3 regions of the Phenylobacterium zucineum HLK1 genome follow, and region 2 is predicted to be linked to each of the others. Evidence: predicted binding sites of a transcription regulator. Region 2 holds the regulator's gene; each other region holds the start of a gene.

Region 1 (5,303 bases), 1.6 Mb from region 2:
CGATGACGAGCAGCCGGCCGCCGAAGGCGATGCAGCGGGTGCTCTCGTCGAACACGTCGCCGCCCACCGGATCGTAGATCACGTCGGCGCCGCGCCCCGCGGTGATCTCCTTCACCCGCTCGCGGAAGCCGCCCGTGACGTTGACCACGGCGTCGGGGGCGTACTCGTCGGCGATCACCTTCAGCTTCTCGTCCGAGGCCGAGGCGGCGATCACGCGGGCGCCCAGGACCTTGGCCAGGTCGACGGCGGCCAGGCCGACGCCCCCCGCCGCGCCGTGGACCAGCACCCATTCGCCCGGCTGGACGTTGGCCGCGCGCACCAGGGCCACATAGGCGGTGAGGTAGGCGACCGGATAGCCCGCCGCCTGGGCGAAGGAGAGATGGCCGGGCTTGGGCCGCAGCTGCGAGGCGTGGACGAGGGCGTACTCGGCGCAGGCGTTGCGCGCCCCGCCGGCCACCGGATCGCCGAGCGCAAAGCCCGTCACGCCCTCGCCCAGGGCGTCGACCTCGCCGGCCAGCTCGAGGCCGGGGGTGAAGGGCAGGGCCGGCTTGTGCTGGTGTTCGCCCCGGGTCTGCATCAGGTCGGGGAAGTTCACCGCCGCGGCCCGCACGCGCACGCGCACCTCGCCGGGACCGGGCTCGGGGACCGGGACCTCCTTGACGACACAGCCCTGGTAGTCCGGCGCGAGCCGCTCGACGACGAGGGCCCGCATCAGGCGAGGCGGCCTTCGTAGGCCTCGCGCACCAGGCCGGCGATCTCGCGGCAGGCGATGTCGGCGGCCGGCACGGCGCCGGTGAAGGCGGTGAAGGCGTGGGCCAGGCTGTCGTAGCAGCGGTAGGCGGTGGGGACGCCCGCATCGCGCAGCCGCTTGGCGTAGGCCTCGCCCTGGTCCACCAGCGGGTCGAAGCCGGCGGTGACCACGACCGCCGGCGCCAGGCCCTTGAGGCTCTTCTCCTTCAGCGGCGACAGGCGCGGGTCGGCCGGATCGTCGCCCGGGCCGAGGTAGTGGCGCATGAACCAGTCCATCATCGGCCGCGAGAGCGGGAAGGCGTCGGCGTAGGTGGTCATGGAGGCCGTCTGCGACGCCACGTCCGTGCAGGGATAGACGAGGAGCTGCAGCACCGGCTGATCCTCGCCCGCCCGCTTCAGCATCTGGCAGGCGGCGGCGGTGAAGTTCCCGCCCATGGAATCGCCGCCCAGGGCCGCCTTGCCCGCGGGGGCGCCGAAGCGGCCGGCGTTGTCCCGGCCCCAGCGGTAGGCGGCCAGCACGTCGTCGAGGCCGGCGGGAAAGCGGTGCTCGGGCGCGAGACGATAGTCCACCGACAGGACCGGCCCGCGGGCGATCTTCGCCAGCAGGGTGCAGAAGGCGTGGGTGGTCTCGATCGTCCCGATCACGCCGCCGCCCATGTGGGCCCAGACCATCAGCGGAGCCTCGGGGTCCTGCCCCTGCGGCCGGTAGGCGCGGGCGGGGATCTCTCCGGCGGCGCCGGGGACGGCGAGGTCCTCCCAGGTCACGCCGGGCTCGGGCGAGCCGGCCACCGCGGCGATGGCCTGGGTCTCGCCCCGGCGGGCTTCCTCGGGCGAGAGGCTCTCCATCGGCGGGGCGCCGCGCGCCTGCGCCGCCAGGAACTGGAGCCGCGGGTCGAGGGTGCGCCCGCCCTTGTAGACGACCCCGCCGCCCGACATCAGCCGCAGCACGGGGGCGGGCAGGGACAGGAGGGTGCGGGCGATCAGGCGCTGGGCCCCGGCCGGCGGCATCTCCTACTTCGCCCCCGGCAGGCCGCGCAGGCCGTTGAGGATCATGGCCACGGCGAAGTCGGTGGCGGCCTGGGTGTCGATGGGGCGGCGCTCGATCATCTTGTCCCCGACGTCGCGGGCGATGGCGATGCAGGCGGCCGCCATGTAGTCGGGGTCGGCCACGGGCCCCCGGCCGGCGGCGATGGCCTCCATCAGGGCGTCCCGCACCTCGGCGAAGACGGCGGCCATCTCGGGGGTCTCGCCGTGGACGTGGGGGTGCGGCTCGCCGGGCGGACGGCGGGCCAGCCAGCTGGTGTGCTCGTCGGCCATGAAGCCGAAGTAGGCGGCGATCGCCTGGCGCACGAAGGTCTCGAAGTCGTCGCTGGAGGCGCGGATCTTCTTCAGGATTGGGCCGAAGCGCCGCGCGCCGTCGTCGGCGAGGGCGGCGAACACCTCCTCCTTCGAGCGGTAGTAGTTGTAGAAGGTGCCGGCGGCCAGGCCGGTGCGGCGGATGATGTCGCGCACCGTGGCGGCCTCGTAGCCCATCTCGCCGAAGACCTCGCGCGCGGCGTCGAGGATCGCCTGGCGGTTCTGGACCTTCGTCTGCTCGCGCTTGCCGACGGGAAGATAGGCGACCTGGGCCATGGAGGGTGTGCAGACTCGTTCTACGAAAATGACGCGCGTCATTCTCGCGGGTAACGCGGGGGCCTGCAAGCGTTCCGTGGCGTGACGGTGGTTACAGGTCCTGCGGCCGGAACTCCGGATCGACCCGGCGGATGAACTCCATGGCCGCGGCCGGGGCGCGGACCTTCCCCTCGTGGATGACGAAGGCGTAGACGTCGCGCGGCTCCTCGGGCGGGCCGGTGCGGTCGATCGGGCGCATGTCGTCCGGGATGCGGCCCTCGGCGTAGGCCCGGAACCGGCCGGCCCACAGGTCGAGATCGGCGGGCGAATAGCCGGTGGGGATGTCGTCCGAGGCCGACAGCAGCCGCAGGTAGACGAAGTCGGCGGTCACGTCAGGGATGAAGGGATAGTTCTCGTTCTCGGAGTTGCAGATCGCCACGTTGTGGTCGCGGCAGAGGGCGACGAACTTCGGGTCGGCGAAGCTTGCGTTGCGGACCTCGACCACGTGGCGGAGCCTGAGGTTGTCCAGGCTCTTCGGCAGCAGCTCGAGCCAGCCGGCGAAGTCGTCGTAGTCGAACTTCTTGGTGGGGGCGAACTGCCACAGGATCGGCCCGAGCCGGTCGCCCAGCAGGGCCAGGCCCTGGTTCAGGAAGATCTCCATCGAGCCCTTGCCGTCGGCGAGGACCTTGCGGTTGGTGCAGAAGCGCGAGGCTTTCACCGAGAACTGGAAGCCCTCGGGCGTGGCCGCGCGCCACTTCTCCCAGCTGTCGGGCTTGAAGCTGGAATAGTAGGTGCCGTTGATCTCGATGACGGTCAGGCGGCGGCTGGCGTAGGCCAGCTCGTCGGCCTGCCGCAGGCCCGCCGGATAGAACACCCCGCGCCAGGGCTCGAACGTCCAGCCGCCGATCCCGCACCGGATCCTGCCTGCCGCCGCCATGGTGGGCCTCCCGCCTTGATCGCGCCTTTAGCTAACGTCGATCCGCGAAGTTCTCAAGATGTTCCAGCTGGGCTGGGCTGGGCTGGGCTGGGCGGCGGCAGGCCGGGATAGAGAAAGGGCGGCGCGTTGCGGCGCCGCCCTCCGGAGGACCTTACTGCCGCTCCGCCTTGGTCTCGTCGCGGGCTGCCTTGAACTCGGCGCCTTCCTTCCACTCGGGCCAGGTGCGGCTGTTCGCGAGCTCGTGGCCGAGCTGGTAGTAGAGGCCGATCTCCTGGACGGCGCCCGACATGTCCCAGTTGGGATCGAACTCGTCGGCCGGCTGGTGGTACTTGTCCTTGGTGTAGGCCTCGGAGGCCGCGCGGCCGGCGGCCTTGCCGCCCTTCTCCAGCGTCTCGCCGGAGCCGAACGAGATCGCCGGCACCCCGCGCTTGGCGAACGGGAAGTGGTCCGAGCGGTAGAAGCTGCCCGCCTGCGGATTGGGATCGGGGCTGAACGTCAGGCCGCCCGCCTTGGCCACCCGGATCATGTCGTCCTGCAGGGTCATGGGCGCATCGCCGGACATGGTCACGTCCTTGAACCGGCCCAGCAGGTTGACGCCGTCCATGTTGATGACCGCGACGGTCTTCGACAGCGGATAGAGCGGGTTGTCGGCGTAGTACTCCGAACCCAGCAGGCCTTTCTCCTCGGCCGTCACCGCCAGGAAGGTGACCGAGCGCTGGGGCTTCGGACCCTTGGCGTAGATGCGGCCGAGCTCCAGCAGCGCGGCCGTGCCCGAGGCGTTGTCGAGCGCGCCGTTGTAGATCTTGTCGCCGCGGGCGTCGGGCAGGCCCACGCCGAGGTGATCCCAGTGGGCGGTGTAGATCACCCGCTCGTCGGGGCGCTCGGCGCCGCGGACCTCGCCCACGACGTTCTTGGAGACGACCTTCTGGGCGTCGATGGCGTAGTCGGTGGAGAAGGTGACGCCCTTCAGCTCCACGGGCCGGAAGTCGCGGGTCTGGGCCTGCTTCTTCAGCGCGTCGAAGTCGAGGCCGGCGGTCTTCATCAGGCTCACCGCCACGTCGCGCTGCACCCAGCCCTCCAGGGGCGCGTGGGCCTCGGCGGGGTTCTTGCGGATGACGTCGAAGATCTCGTTGGTGTTGGAGTTCTTCACGGTCGCCCAGCCGTAGGAGGCCGGGTCGGTCTCGTGGATCACCAGGAAGCCGACGGCGCCCTGGCGGGCGGCCTCCTCGTACTTGTAGGTCCAGCGGCCGTAGTAGGTCATGGCCTTGCCGCCGAAGTCGCCCTCTCCGGCCTCGAAGTCCGGATCGTTGACGAGGACGAGGGCGATCTTGCCCTTCAGGTCATAGCCCTTGAAGTCGTCCCAGTTCTTCTCGGGGGCCTTCACGCCGTAGCCGGCGAAGACCACCGGGACGTCCTTCAGGACCAGCCGGTCGGCGCCGGTCTGGGCGGCGCGGATGGCGACCTGCTCGCCCTGGGTCCACTGCTGGGTCGCACCGCCGGCGGTGACGCTGACCTTCACCGGGCCCTTGGTGGCGAAGCGGGCGAGCGGCACGTCCTGGGTCCAGGCGCGGGTCCCGTCGGCCTTCAGGTCGCCGGCGGGCGAAAGGCCCGCGGCCTTCATCTGCTCGATCAGGTAGGCGACGGTCTTCTCCTCGCCGGCCGAGGCCGGGGCGCGGCCCTCGAACTCGTCGGAGGAGAGCACCTTGATGTCCTGGGTCAGGCGGGCGGCGTCGATGGCGGCCGGAGCCGCGGCGGCGGCCGTCGCGAAGGCGATCGAGGCGGCGGCGCACAGGAGGAGTTTTTTCATTCAGGCACTCGGACTGGCTAAGAGTGGCGCGACCCTAATGGCCGGCGTCCGCCTCCGCTAGGCCTCGGACCGCCGCCTGGCGATGAACGCCTCGATTCCGTCCAGCACCACCTCCAGCCCCTGCTCGAAGCGGACGGTAGGGTCGTTCGCGCGTCCGCGGGCCTTCCGCCAGGTCTCCCGCAGGCGGACCAGGGTCGG
Region 2 (5,303 bases):
AGCCGCACCACGAACGGGCGGTCGGGGGCGTCGTTGGGCGAGGCGTCGCGCCAGGGCGAGCGGACGACCCGGCCCTCGGCGCGCGCCACCTCACGCTCCGCCTCCAGCTCCTCGGGCGTCATGTAATCACGATAGGCGCCGCCGCGCGCCAGCAGCGTCTCGGCGGCCTCGCGGTGCCGGTCGGCCCGGGCGAACTGGAACACCGGCGGCTCGTCGGCGTCCAGGCCCAGCCATTTCAGGCCGTCGAAGATCACCTTCACCGCCTCGTCGGTCGAACGCTCCCGGTCGGTGTCCTCGATGCGCAGCAGGAACTTGCCGCCCGTGTGGCGGGCATAAAGCCAGTTGAACAGGGCGGTCCTCGCCGTGCCAATGTGCATCATGCCGGTAGGCGAGGGGGCGATCCGGGTGCGGACGGGACGGTCAGGCATCGATCTCGGAGGGGTTGGGGCGGCCCTGGCGGATAACGCCGGAGCTGAACACTTGGGGGCGCCTCTTAGCATGCGGATTCGGCGTGCTTCCAGCCTCCGCGCCCACGCGGCCTGGCTCCGCGACCAGGTCGAGGCGCAGGCCGACCGCTGGACCCTGTGGACGCCCGTGGCCTTCGGCGCCGGATGCGGCGCCTACTTCGCGCTGATGCGGGAGCCGCAGGCCTGGGTCGCCTGGCTGCTGCTCGGGGCGGCCGCAGCGCTGCTCCTGGCCGCGGGGCGTTGGGCGGGCCCGCGCCCCGTGGTGGTGGCCCTCGCGCTGACGGCGTTCGGCCTCGGCGGCTTCGCCGTGGCCAAGCTGCGCACCGAGAGCGTCAAGGCGCCGGTCGCCGTCGCGGGCGCGAGGCCGCAGCCGGTCGAAGGCTGGGTGGTGGACGTGGCCGCGCCGGGCCAGGGCGGCCAGCGCCTGCTGATCGCGCCCGTCCGGATCGGCTCGTGGGCGCCCGAGACCACGCCCATCCGGGTGCGCGTGACGCTCCGCCCCGGAACGCCTGTGCCGGCGCCAGGCGAGGGCGTGCGGGTTCTGGCCATCCTCAATCCCCCGCCGCCTCCGGCCAGCCCCGGGGCCTACGACTTCGCGCGCGACGCCTTCTTCGAGAGCGTCGGCGGGGTCGGTCTGGCGCTGCGGCCGCCCGAGTGGTGGACGCCCGATACAGTGGCGCCCTGGCGGCTGCGGCTGACGATGCGGGTGAACGCTGTCCGCTGGGCGCTGACCCGGCGGATCGTCGAGACCCTCGGCCCGGAGAGCGGCGGGCTGGCGGCGGCGATGACCACGGGCCACGAGGCGTTCATTCCGCCCGAGCAGGTGGAGAACCTGCGCGTCTCGGGCCTGGCGCACATCATCTCGATCAGCGGCCTGCACATGGCGATCGTGGGCGGCTTCACCTTCGCCGCCGCCCGCCTGGCGGTGGCCGCTTGGCCGTGGCTGGCGCTGCGGGTGTCGGGCAAGAAGGTGGCGGCGCTGGTCGGTCTGGCCGCGGTCGGCGGCTATCTTGTGCTGTCGGGCGCGCCGCCGCCGGCCGAGCGGGCGGCGATCACCGCGGCGGTGGCCTTCGCCGCCGTCCTGGCCGACCGGCAGGCGATTAGCCTGCACGCCCTGGCCCTGGCCGCCATGGGGGTGCTCCTCCTCCAGCCGGAAGCGGTGACCGAGCCCGGGTTCCAGATGTCGTTCGCCGCCACCGCCGCTCTGGTGGCGCTGGCCGAGGGCTGGCCCCGGCCGATCCGCGAGATCGAGGCGCCCTGGTGGATCCGCCTGCCGCAGGCGGTCGTGACCTGGACCGCCGCCAGCCTGGCCGTCAGCTTCGTCGCGGGCCTGGCCACGGGGCCGTTCGCCATCCAGCACTTCAACCGCGTCTCCACCTGGGGCCTGCTGGCGAACCTGGCCGTGGCGCCGATCTCCACCTTCCTTCTGATGCCGGCCTTGGCCCTCGGCGCGGCGCTGGCCCCCTTCGGCCTCGGGCGCATTCCGCTGGAGGCGGCGGGGCTTGCGATCGAGCTGATGAACCGCATCGCCGCAGCGGCGGCCTCGGCCCCCATGGCCCAGACGCTGGTTCCCAGCGCGCCGGCCTGGACGCTGGCGGCTTCGTTCGTGGGCCTGCTCTTCGTCTGCCTGTGGCGAGGACGGCTGCGCTGGGCGGGCCTGCCGCTGGCCCTGTCGGTGCTCTGGGCGCCGCGACCGGCGACGCCGGACCTGTGGATCAGCGCCGACGGCGCCGCCGTGGCGGTCCGCGAGGGGCGCGAGGCGGTGCTGCTGCGTCCGGACGTGAAGCTGTTCGGGGCCGAGCTGTGGGCCCGCCGCCGGGGCCTGACGCCGCTGACCTCGGAGGCCGAGCGGGACGAACGATTCGACTGCGACCGCTGGAGCTGTGCGCCGGGGGCGGGGGCGCCGATGCGGGTCTCCGCCGCCTGGAACCTGCGCCGGCCGCTGAAGCCGGGCCGCCTTGACGCCCTCTGCGGCTCGGCAGAGGTGGTGATCCTGAGGAACGACTTCCGCCCGGAGAGCTGCGGGGCGCCGCTGGTGCTGACCGGCGCCGACTTCCGCGCCGGCGGCTCGGCCGAACTCTGGCGGCGGAGCGACGGAAGCTGGCGCATCGCCTGGAGCCAGGACCTGCGCGGACGCAGGCCCTGGACCTGGGGCTTCGACCCCAGGGGGCGCTAGGGCCTAGTGGTAACGGCGGATGAGGCCGACGAGGCGGCCCTGCACCGCCACGCGGTCGGGGCCGAAGATGCGGGTCTCGTAGGCGGGGTTGGCCGCCTCGAGCGCGATCGAGGCGCCCTTCTTGCGCAGGCGCTTCAAGGTCGCTTCCTCGCCGTCCACCAGGGCCACGACGATGTCGCCGGAGTTGGCGCTGTCGGTCCGGCGGATCACCACGAAGTCGCCGTCGAGGATGCCGGCGTTGATCATCGAGTCGCCCTGGATCTCGAGGACGAAGTGCTCGCCCGCGCCAAGCATCGCCTCGGGGACCGGCAGCCGGTCGCGCTCCTGCTGGATGGCCTCGATGGGGGTCCCGGCGGCGATCTTGCCGAGGATCGGCAGTTCGCGAGTGTCGTTGGCCGCGACCGGCATGGCCTGGCCGGCCTCGACCAGCTGCGGCTTGAAGGGGGCGCGACCCTTGGGCGGAGCGGCGGCCGTGGCCTGCTGCGGCAGGCGGACCACCTCCAGCGCGCGGGCCCGGTGGGGCAGGCGGCGCAGGAAGCCGCGTTCCTCCAGGGCGGTGATCAGCCGGTGAATCCCGGACTTGGACGCCAGGTCCAGCGCTTCCTTCATCTCGTCGAAGGACGGCGAGACGCCGGTTTCCTTGATCCGCTCATGGATGAACATGAGCAGTTCATGCTGCTTGCGGGTGAGCATCTGCAGGCGACCTCTGGAACAAAGCGCAAACGTTATCGATATTCTCTAGGTGTTCCTAGTTAATGTCAAGTTACCACCGTTCTCCCTGAAAAATCAGGAGAACTGGCCCGGCGCCGGACGGCGGAACGGGCGACTCAGCCGAGGAGGGCGCGGGTTGCGGCGGTCACGTCGGCCTGCCGCATCAGGCTCTCGCCCACCAGCATGGCCTGTGCCCCGCAGCGTTCCAGGCGAGCGACGTCGGCGGGGGTGAAGATGCCGCTCTCGGTGACCAGCAGGGCGCCGGCCGGGGCCATCGTGGCCAGCCGCTCGGTCGTGGACAGGTCGACCTCGAAGGTCCGCAGGTTGCGGTTGTTCACGCCTATCAGGTCGGCGCCGAGCGCGCCGGCGCGCGCCATCTCGGCCTCGTCGTGCACCTCGACCAGGGCATCCATGCCCAGCCGCTGGGCCTCGGCCATCAGCTCGGCGGCGAGGACGTCGTCGACCATGGCGAGGATCACCAGGATGGCGTCGGCCCCGAGCGACCGGCTCTCGGCCACCTGCCAGGGATCGACCAGGAACTCCTTGCGCAGGCACGGCAGGCGCACCGCGCTCCGGGCCGCGGCGAGGTAGCTGTCGTCGCCCTGGAAGCTGGGCCCGTCCGTCAGTACCGACAGGCAGGCCGCGCCGCCGGCCTCGTAGGCGCGGGCGAGGGCGGGCGGATCGAAGTCCTCCCGGATCAGCCCCTTGGAGGGGGAGGCCTTCTTGATCTCGGCGATCAGGGCCAGGCGGCCGGGGGCGTGCGCCCGCGTCAGCGCGGCGCGGAAGCCGCGCGGGGCCTCGGCCGGCGGCGCGATCGTCGGCTGCGCGGCCTTGCGGACGGCGACCTCGTCGCGCTTGTAGGCGGCGATCTTCTCGAGGATGTCGCTCATGGGGCGGTGATCTCCACGAGTCGCTCCAGGGCGGCCTGGGCGCGCCCTTCGTCCAGGACACGGCCGGCCAGCTCGACCCCCTCGCGCAGCGTCTCGACCTTGTCGGCGACCAGGAAGGCCGCGGCGGCGTTCAGGGCGACGATGTCGCGGTAGGCGCCGGTCTCCCCGGCGAGCAGGCGGCGCAGCGCCTGCGCGTTCTCGGCCGGGCTGCCGCCGGTGATGTCGGCCAGGGCCGCGCGGCGTAGGCCCACCGCCTCCGGGGTGATCGTGAACAGCCGGACCTTGCCGTCCGAGAACTCGGCGACCGAGGTCTCGCCCGTGGTGGTCAGCTCGTCGAGCCCGGCCCCGTGGACGACCCAGGCCTTCTCGGACCCCAGCATGCCGAGCGCCTGCGCCAGCGGCTTGACCCAGCGCTCGGCGAAGACGCCCACCACCTGCCGCTGCGCGCCGGCCGGATTGGTCAGCGGCCCCAGCAGGTTGAAGATCGTCCGGAAGCCCAGCTCGGCCCGGATCGGCGAGACGTGACGCATGGCGCTGTGGTGCGCCGGCGCAAACAGGAAGCAGATGCCGGCCTCGTCCAGCGCCTGGAGCTGCTTCTCGGGCGGGGCGGCGATGTTGACGCCCAGTTCGCCGAGGACGTCGGCCGTGCCCGACTTGGACGACATCGCCCGGTTGCCGTGCTTGGCCACCTTCAGCCCGCCGCCTGCGGCGACGAAGCCCACGGCGGTGGAGATGTTCAGCGTGTGCAGCCCGTCGCCGCCGGTGCCGCAGACGTCGATGGTGGGGAACGGCGGCTCGAGGTGGATCGCCGCTCGCCGCATGGCGCGGGCGCAGGCGGCGATCTCGCCGAGCGTCTCCCCGCGCATCCGCATGGCCGTCAGGGCGGCGCCGACCTGGGCCGGCGTCGGCTCACCCCGGAGGCAGGCCGAGAAGAACGCGTCGGCGTCGTCGTCCGACAGGGTCGCGCCGTCGGCCAGGCGCGAGAGGAGCGGCTTGAAGGCGTCGGACATCGGCGGCTCAGGCGTCGGCGAGCCGCTTCACGCCGGCGATGTCGAGGAA
Region 3 (5,303 bases), 880 kb from region 2:
GTAGTTCTTGAAGGGCACCATCCCGGCGTTGACGAACAGCAGCGTGGGATCGTTCTGCGGCACGAGCGGAGCCGAGGGGACCACGGCGTGCTCCTTGCGCTGGAAGAAGTCCAGGAAGTGCGTGCGGATCTCGTTCAGGCTCGCCATGTGGTCTCGTCTTGCGGAACGGGGACTTCGGCCCCCTCATGTGGGGGCCGCGTCCGTTTACGCGAAGACGGGGGTGAAGGGAAAGCGTGGGAACCGGCGCAGATCCGCGCTCAGAGCTTCTTCGCGTCAGAGCTTCTCCACGACAGCGCCGACGGCTGCGATCCGCTCCACGTCCGCATAGACCTCGCGGCGCAGCTCGGAGGCGAAGATGTCCGGATCGAGTTCGCGGTAGCCCAGCCGGCAGGCCCGCTCGCGCGCGTGCCTGCGCAGGCCGGCCAGCAGGATGTCCGTTCCCTCCACCATGGGCGCACCGGTGTAGAGCAGCAGGCGTCCGCCCGGCGGCAGGCGGCTCATGGCCTCGTCCGCCCACCGAAGCGCGATGGCCGTGCCATGCCGGTCGCCGCCATCGCTGTGGGTGAGTCCGCTCGCCGCGATGAAGGGCGGATTGGCGACGACGAGGTCCGCGTCGGGGTCCAAGTCGGAGAGGCCGTCGGACCGCACGGCGGCGGCGGTGACGCCGGCGTGCGCGGCGTTGATCCGCGCCAGGCGCAGGGCGCACTCGTTCACGTCGCCGAGCTGGACCAGCTCCGCACCGCCGAGCCGGGCCGCGACCACTCCGCCGACCCCGGCCCCCGCGCCGATTTCGACCACCTTCCGCGCCGCGGCCTTGCCGGTCAGCTCCACGCGCAGGAATTCCGCGAATCGGTAGCTGTCGGGACCGAGGAACACCTTGCCGGGCTCGCGCGAACCGAGGGCCGAGTGGAGGAAGAGCGTCCCGGCGAGCCGCGATACGCGAAGGGTGGAGCGATAGCCGCCCTCTTCCTCACGCAGCGCCCCGGCCTCCGCCAGCAGAGCCTCGATCTCGCCGTCGATGGCGCCGCTCGGGAAGGGCAGCCCCCATCCCAGCACGTCCCGAAGGTTGCGCTCGCCTAGAGGCCGGCGACGGCGATGTGTCCGCCAGGAGGTCGGGTTGAGGGGCGTGACGAAGTCGTAGCCCCTCTGGTCCAGAGCCCCGAGGAGGGCGAGAAGCGCGTGGTCCGACTGAGTCTGAAACAAGGGTCCGCCCGGTTGTGCCGGGCTGGAACGCGCAAGCTGGGCTTTCGCTGCACCCGCGGCTCGCGCATGGCCGGGAACGAAAAAGGACGCCTGGGGGGCGGCCCCCAGGCGTCCTCGCCTCTGTGGCTTGCGCCTGCGCGCAGGGTGGAGGCGGCGGACCGGGTTGGCGGGGAGGCCCGCCGCCGGCGCGGCGCAGGTCCAGAGGAGTCTTTCCGGCCCTGGCTCAGAGCGAGCCGTCGGCCTCGTCGCCCTCGCCCTCGGACGGGCCGACCAGCAGCTCTTCCTCGATCGCCGACTTGGCGCCGCGGACCTTGGCCTCGATCTGCTCGGCGATGTCGGGGTTCTGCTTCAGGAACTCGCGCACATTGTCGCGGCCCTGGCCGATGCGCTGGGAGTTGAACGAGAACCAGGAGCCCGCCTTCTCGACGACGCCGGCCTTGACGCCGAGGTCGATGATCTCGCCCAGCTTGGAGATCCCCTCGCCGTACATGATGTCGAACTCGACCTCGCGGAACGGCGGGGCGACCTTGTTCTTGACCACCTTCACCCGGACGTTGTTGCCGACGATCTCGTCGCGTTGCTTGACCGAGCCGGTGCGGCGGATGTCGAGGCGCACCGAGGCGTAGAACTTCAGCGCGTTGCCGCCCGTGGTGGTCTCGGGCGAGCCGTACATCACCCCGATCTTCATACGGATCTGGTTGATGAAGATGACCAGCGTCTTGGCCTTGGAGATGGAGGCGGTGAGCTTGCGCAGCGCCTGGCTCATCAGGCGCGCCTGCAGGCCCGGAAGGCTGTCGCCCATCTCGCCCTCGATCTCGGCCCGCGGCGTCAGCGCCGCCACCGAGTCGACCACGATCACGTCCACGGCGTTCGAGCGCACCAGGGTGTCGGTGATCTCCAGCGCCTGCTCGCCGGTGTCGGGCTGGGCGACCAGCAGGTCGTCCAGGTTCACGCCCAGCTTGTGGGCGTAGGACGGGTCGAGCGCGTGCTCGGCGTCCACGAAGGCGGCGGTGCCGCCGGCCTTCTGCACCTCGGCCACCACGTGCAGGGCGAGCGTCGTCTTGCCCGAGCTTTCCGGCCCATAGATTTCGACGATGCGGCCCTTGGGCAGGCCGCCGATGCCCAGCGCCATGTCGAGGCCGAGCGAGCCCGTCGACACGGACTCGATCTCGACGATCTTGCCCTTGTCGCCCAGCTTCATCACCGAGCCCTTGCCGAAGGCCCGATCGATCTGCGCCAGCGCCGCCTCGAGCGCGCGCTGCTTTTCTCCGTCTTCCTTGCCCACGAGCCTCAACGCCGACTGAGTCATATCCAGCGCCCTCTATCCCACGATTCCGCCAACCCGGCCGTCGAACTCACGCCGTCGCCGAGGACTCATGCGTACCTCCTTTGTTCCAGGTTCGCAAGATGTTCTTCGCGAGCGGCGCGGAACGCCCTCGCTGGGATGGCTATTTCGATTTGTCCTCTGGCGGCTGGGATTCGTCACTGGCCGCTACGAACTGTCGCTGGCTCGACGAGAACTCTCCTCCGCGAGGATTCCGCTTCCGCCGCCAAGCGGCGACGCAGCGCGCCCAACGGCTGCCGGTTGACGACATGGCTCCGCTCGCGCTGAAGTCGCGGCGGGGGAGTGCTTTGATCACCAGCTGCAGTTCTGCATCGATGACGGACGGCCGCGGTGGATAAGCGCGCGCTGTCGGAGCGCGACATCTGCACGAAGTTCATCACGCCTGCGCTGCGTCGCGCCGGGTGGGATGAGCAGACTCAGTTCCTTGAGGAAGTCTCCTTCACCAAGGGCCGCATCACGGTTCGCGGTAAGCTCGTCTCCCGGGGCAAGGCCAAACGCGCCGACTACATCCTCTACATCAAGCCGAACGTTCCGATCGGCATCATCGAGGCCAAGGACAACCGGCACGCCGTCGGCGACGGGATGCAACAGGCGCTGGAGTACGCCGACATCCTGAACCTGCCGTTCGCCTTCTCTTCCAATGGCGATGGCTTCGTCTTCCATGACCGCACGGGCGCCGCCGACCAGAAGGAAACTGACGTCGCGCTGGACGCCTTCCCGACGCGAGCCGAACTTTGGAGGCGCTACTGCGCCTGGAAAGGGCTGACGCCGGAGGCCGAGGAGGTCGTCCTTCAGGACTACTTCGACGACGGGAGCGGCAAGGCTCCTCGCTACTATCAGGTCAATGCGGTCAACGCGGCCGTCGAAGCCATCGCCAAGGGCCGCGACCGCGTACTGCTCGTGATGGCGACCGGCACGGGCAAGACCTACACCGCCTTCCAGATCATCTGGCGGCTGTGGAAGGCCGGCCAGAAGAAGCGGATCCTTTTCCTGGCCGACCGGAACATCCTGGTCGATCAGACCATGGTTAACGACTTCCGCCCATTCGGGCCGGCGATGGCCAAGCTGTCCACCAAGTCCAAGACCATCGAGCGTGCGGACGGCACCGAGGTCGATCTCACGCTCGCGATGGACAAGCGCCGTCGCGTCGACACGGCTTTCGAAATCTACCTCGGCCTCTATCAGGCGATCACCGGACCCGAGGAGCGGCAGAAGATCTTCAAGGACTTCTCCCCCGGCTTCTTCGATCTGATCGTGATCGACGAGTGTCATAGAGGCAGCGCAGCCGACGATGCGGCCTGGCGCGAAATCCTGGAGCACTTCTCGGGCGCCACCCAGATCGGCCTGACCGCCACGCCCAAGGAGACGACCTACGTCTCGAACAGCGCCTACTTCGGCGAGCCGGTCTACACCTACTCCCTGCGCCAAGGCATCGCCGACGGCTTCCTCGCTCCCTACAAGGTGATCAAGGTCCACATCGACCGTGACGTCGAAGGCTACCGGCCCGAGAAGGGTCAGGTCGACCGCGACGGAAACGAGATCGAGGACCGAATCTACAATCGCCGGGACTTCGACCGAACTCTGGTGCTGGACGACCGGACCAAGCTGGTCGCGGCCAAGGTCACCGAGTTCCTGAAGGAGAGCGGCGATCGCTTCCAGAAGACCATCGTCTTCTGCGTCGACGAGGAGCACGCGGCTCGCATGCGTCAAGCCCTCGTCAACGAGAACAAGGACCTGTGCGACGCCAATCACCGTTACGTCATGCGGATCACCGGCAGCGACAAGGACGGCCTCGACCAGCTGGGCAACTTCATCGATCCCGAGTCGCGCTATCCGGTGATCGTCACGACCTCGCGTCTGCTCTCAACCGGCGTGGATGCCCAGACCTGCCGCCTGATCGTGCTGGACCGCGCCGTAGGCTCGATGACGGAATTCAAGCAGATCGTCGGCCGCGGCACTCGTGTGAACGAGGACGCCCGCAAATTCTACTTCACGCTCATGGACTTCCGGGGCGCCACGGATCATTTCGCCGATCCCGAGTTCGACGGCGATCCCGTCCAAATCTACGAGCCGGGCCCTGGACAGCCAGTCTCGCCTCCTGACGACCTGCCGCCAGGCGGGGAGATCAGCGAGGAGGGCGAGGAGTTCACGGGCGATCCCGGGGTGATCATCCGCGATCCCTGGAACACGGGTAAGGGTGGCGGCGATCCCGTCCGCAAGGTCTACGTCGACGGCGTCGGAGCGCATATCATCGCGGAGCGCGTCGAGTATCTCGACGCAAACGGCAAGCTCGTCACCGAATCTCTCCGCGACTACACCAAAACGGCCCTTCGCAAGCGCTACGCGAGCCTGGATGAGTTCCTGAAGCGCTGGAACACGGAGGCGCGCAAGCAGGCCATCGTCGACGAGCTGGAGGCCGAGGGGCTGCCGCTGGACGTCGTGGGACACGAGCTGGGCAAGGACCTCGACCCCTTCGATCTCATCTGCCACGTCGCCTTCGACGCCAAGCCGCTCACCCGGCGCGAGCGAGCCGAAGGCGTCAAGAAGCGGGACGTCTTCACGAAATACGGGCCGCAGGCGCGCGCCGTACTGGATGGGCTCCTGGCGAAGTACGCCGACGAAGGCGTGCTCAACCTGGACGACCCCAGCGTCCTGCGGATCCCGCCATTCACCCAAATGGGCAGCGTCGTCCAGCTCATCCGGGCATTTGGCGGCAAACAGGGTTTCGATCGCGCCGTCCACGATTTGCAGGACG

The links. The regulator LexA, encoded in region 2, represses DNA repair genes until DNA is damaged. The targets are predictions, from matches to a motif close to ATGTTCNCNANNTGTTCT.
Region 1: a site for LexA is predicted at 3,346-3,363, ahead of PHZ_RS02165 (DUF72 domain-containing protein). Genes of this name have one in related genera too.
Region 3: a site for LexA is predicted at 2,600-2,617, ahead of recA (recombinase RecA). Genes of this name have one in related genera too.

What each region holds. Positions count from the first base shown of each region.
Region 1 is NC_011144.1:396,731-402,033, forward strand. Features, by position in the region: gene PHZ_RS02150 (NADPH:quinone oxidoreductase family protein) at 1-712, opposite strand, end outside; gene PHZ_RS02155 (alpha/beta hydrolase) at 712-1,758, opposite strand; gene PHZ_RS02160 (TetR/AcrR family transcriptional regulator) at 1,762-2,382, opposite strand; gene PHZ_RS02165 (DUF72 domain-containing protein) at 2,474-3,298, opposite strand; gene PHZ_RS02170 (M28 family metallopeptidase) at 3,450-5,105, opposite strand; gene PHZ_RS02175 (TetR/AcrR family transcriptional regulator) at 5,163-5,303, opposite strand, start outside.
Region 2 is NC_011144.1:1,969,050-1,974,352, reverse strand. Features, by position in the region: gene gltX (glutamate--tRNA ligase) at 1-428, opposite strand, end outside; gene PHZ_RS09710 (ComEC/Rec2 family competence protein) at 499-2,643, shown strand; gene lexA (transcriptional repressor LexA) at 2,647-3,336, opposite strand; gene trpC (indole-3-glycerol phosphate synthase TrpC) at 3,471-4,244, opposite strand; gene trpD (anthranilate phosphoribosyltransferase) at 4,241-5,254, opposite strand; gene PHZ_RS09690 (anthranilate synthase component II) at 5,262-5,303, opposite strand, start outside.
Region 3 is NC_011144.1:1,089,265-1,094,567, reverse strand. Features, by position in the region: gene alaS (alanine--tRNA ligase) at 1-147, opposite strand, end outside; gene PHZ_RS05395 (methyltransferase) at 274-1,056, opposite strand; gene recA (recombinase RecA) at 1,427-2,512, opposite strand; gene hsdR (EcoAI/FtnUII family type I restriction enzme subunit R) at 2,879-5,303, shown strand, end outside.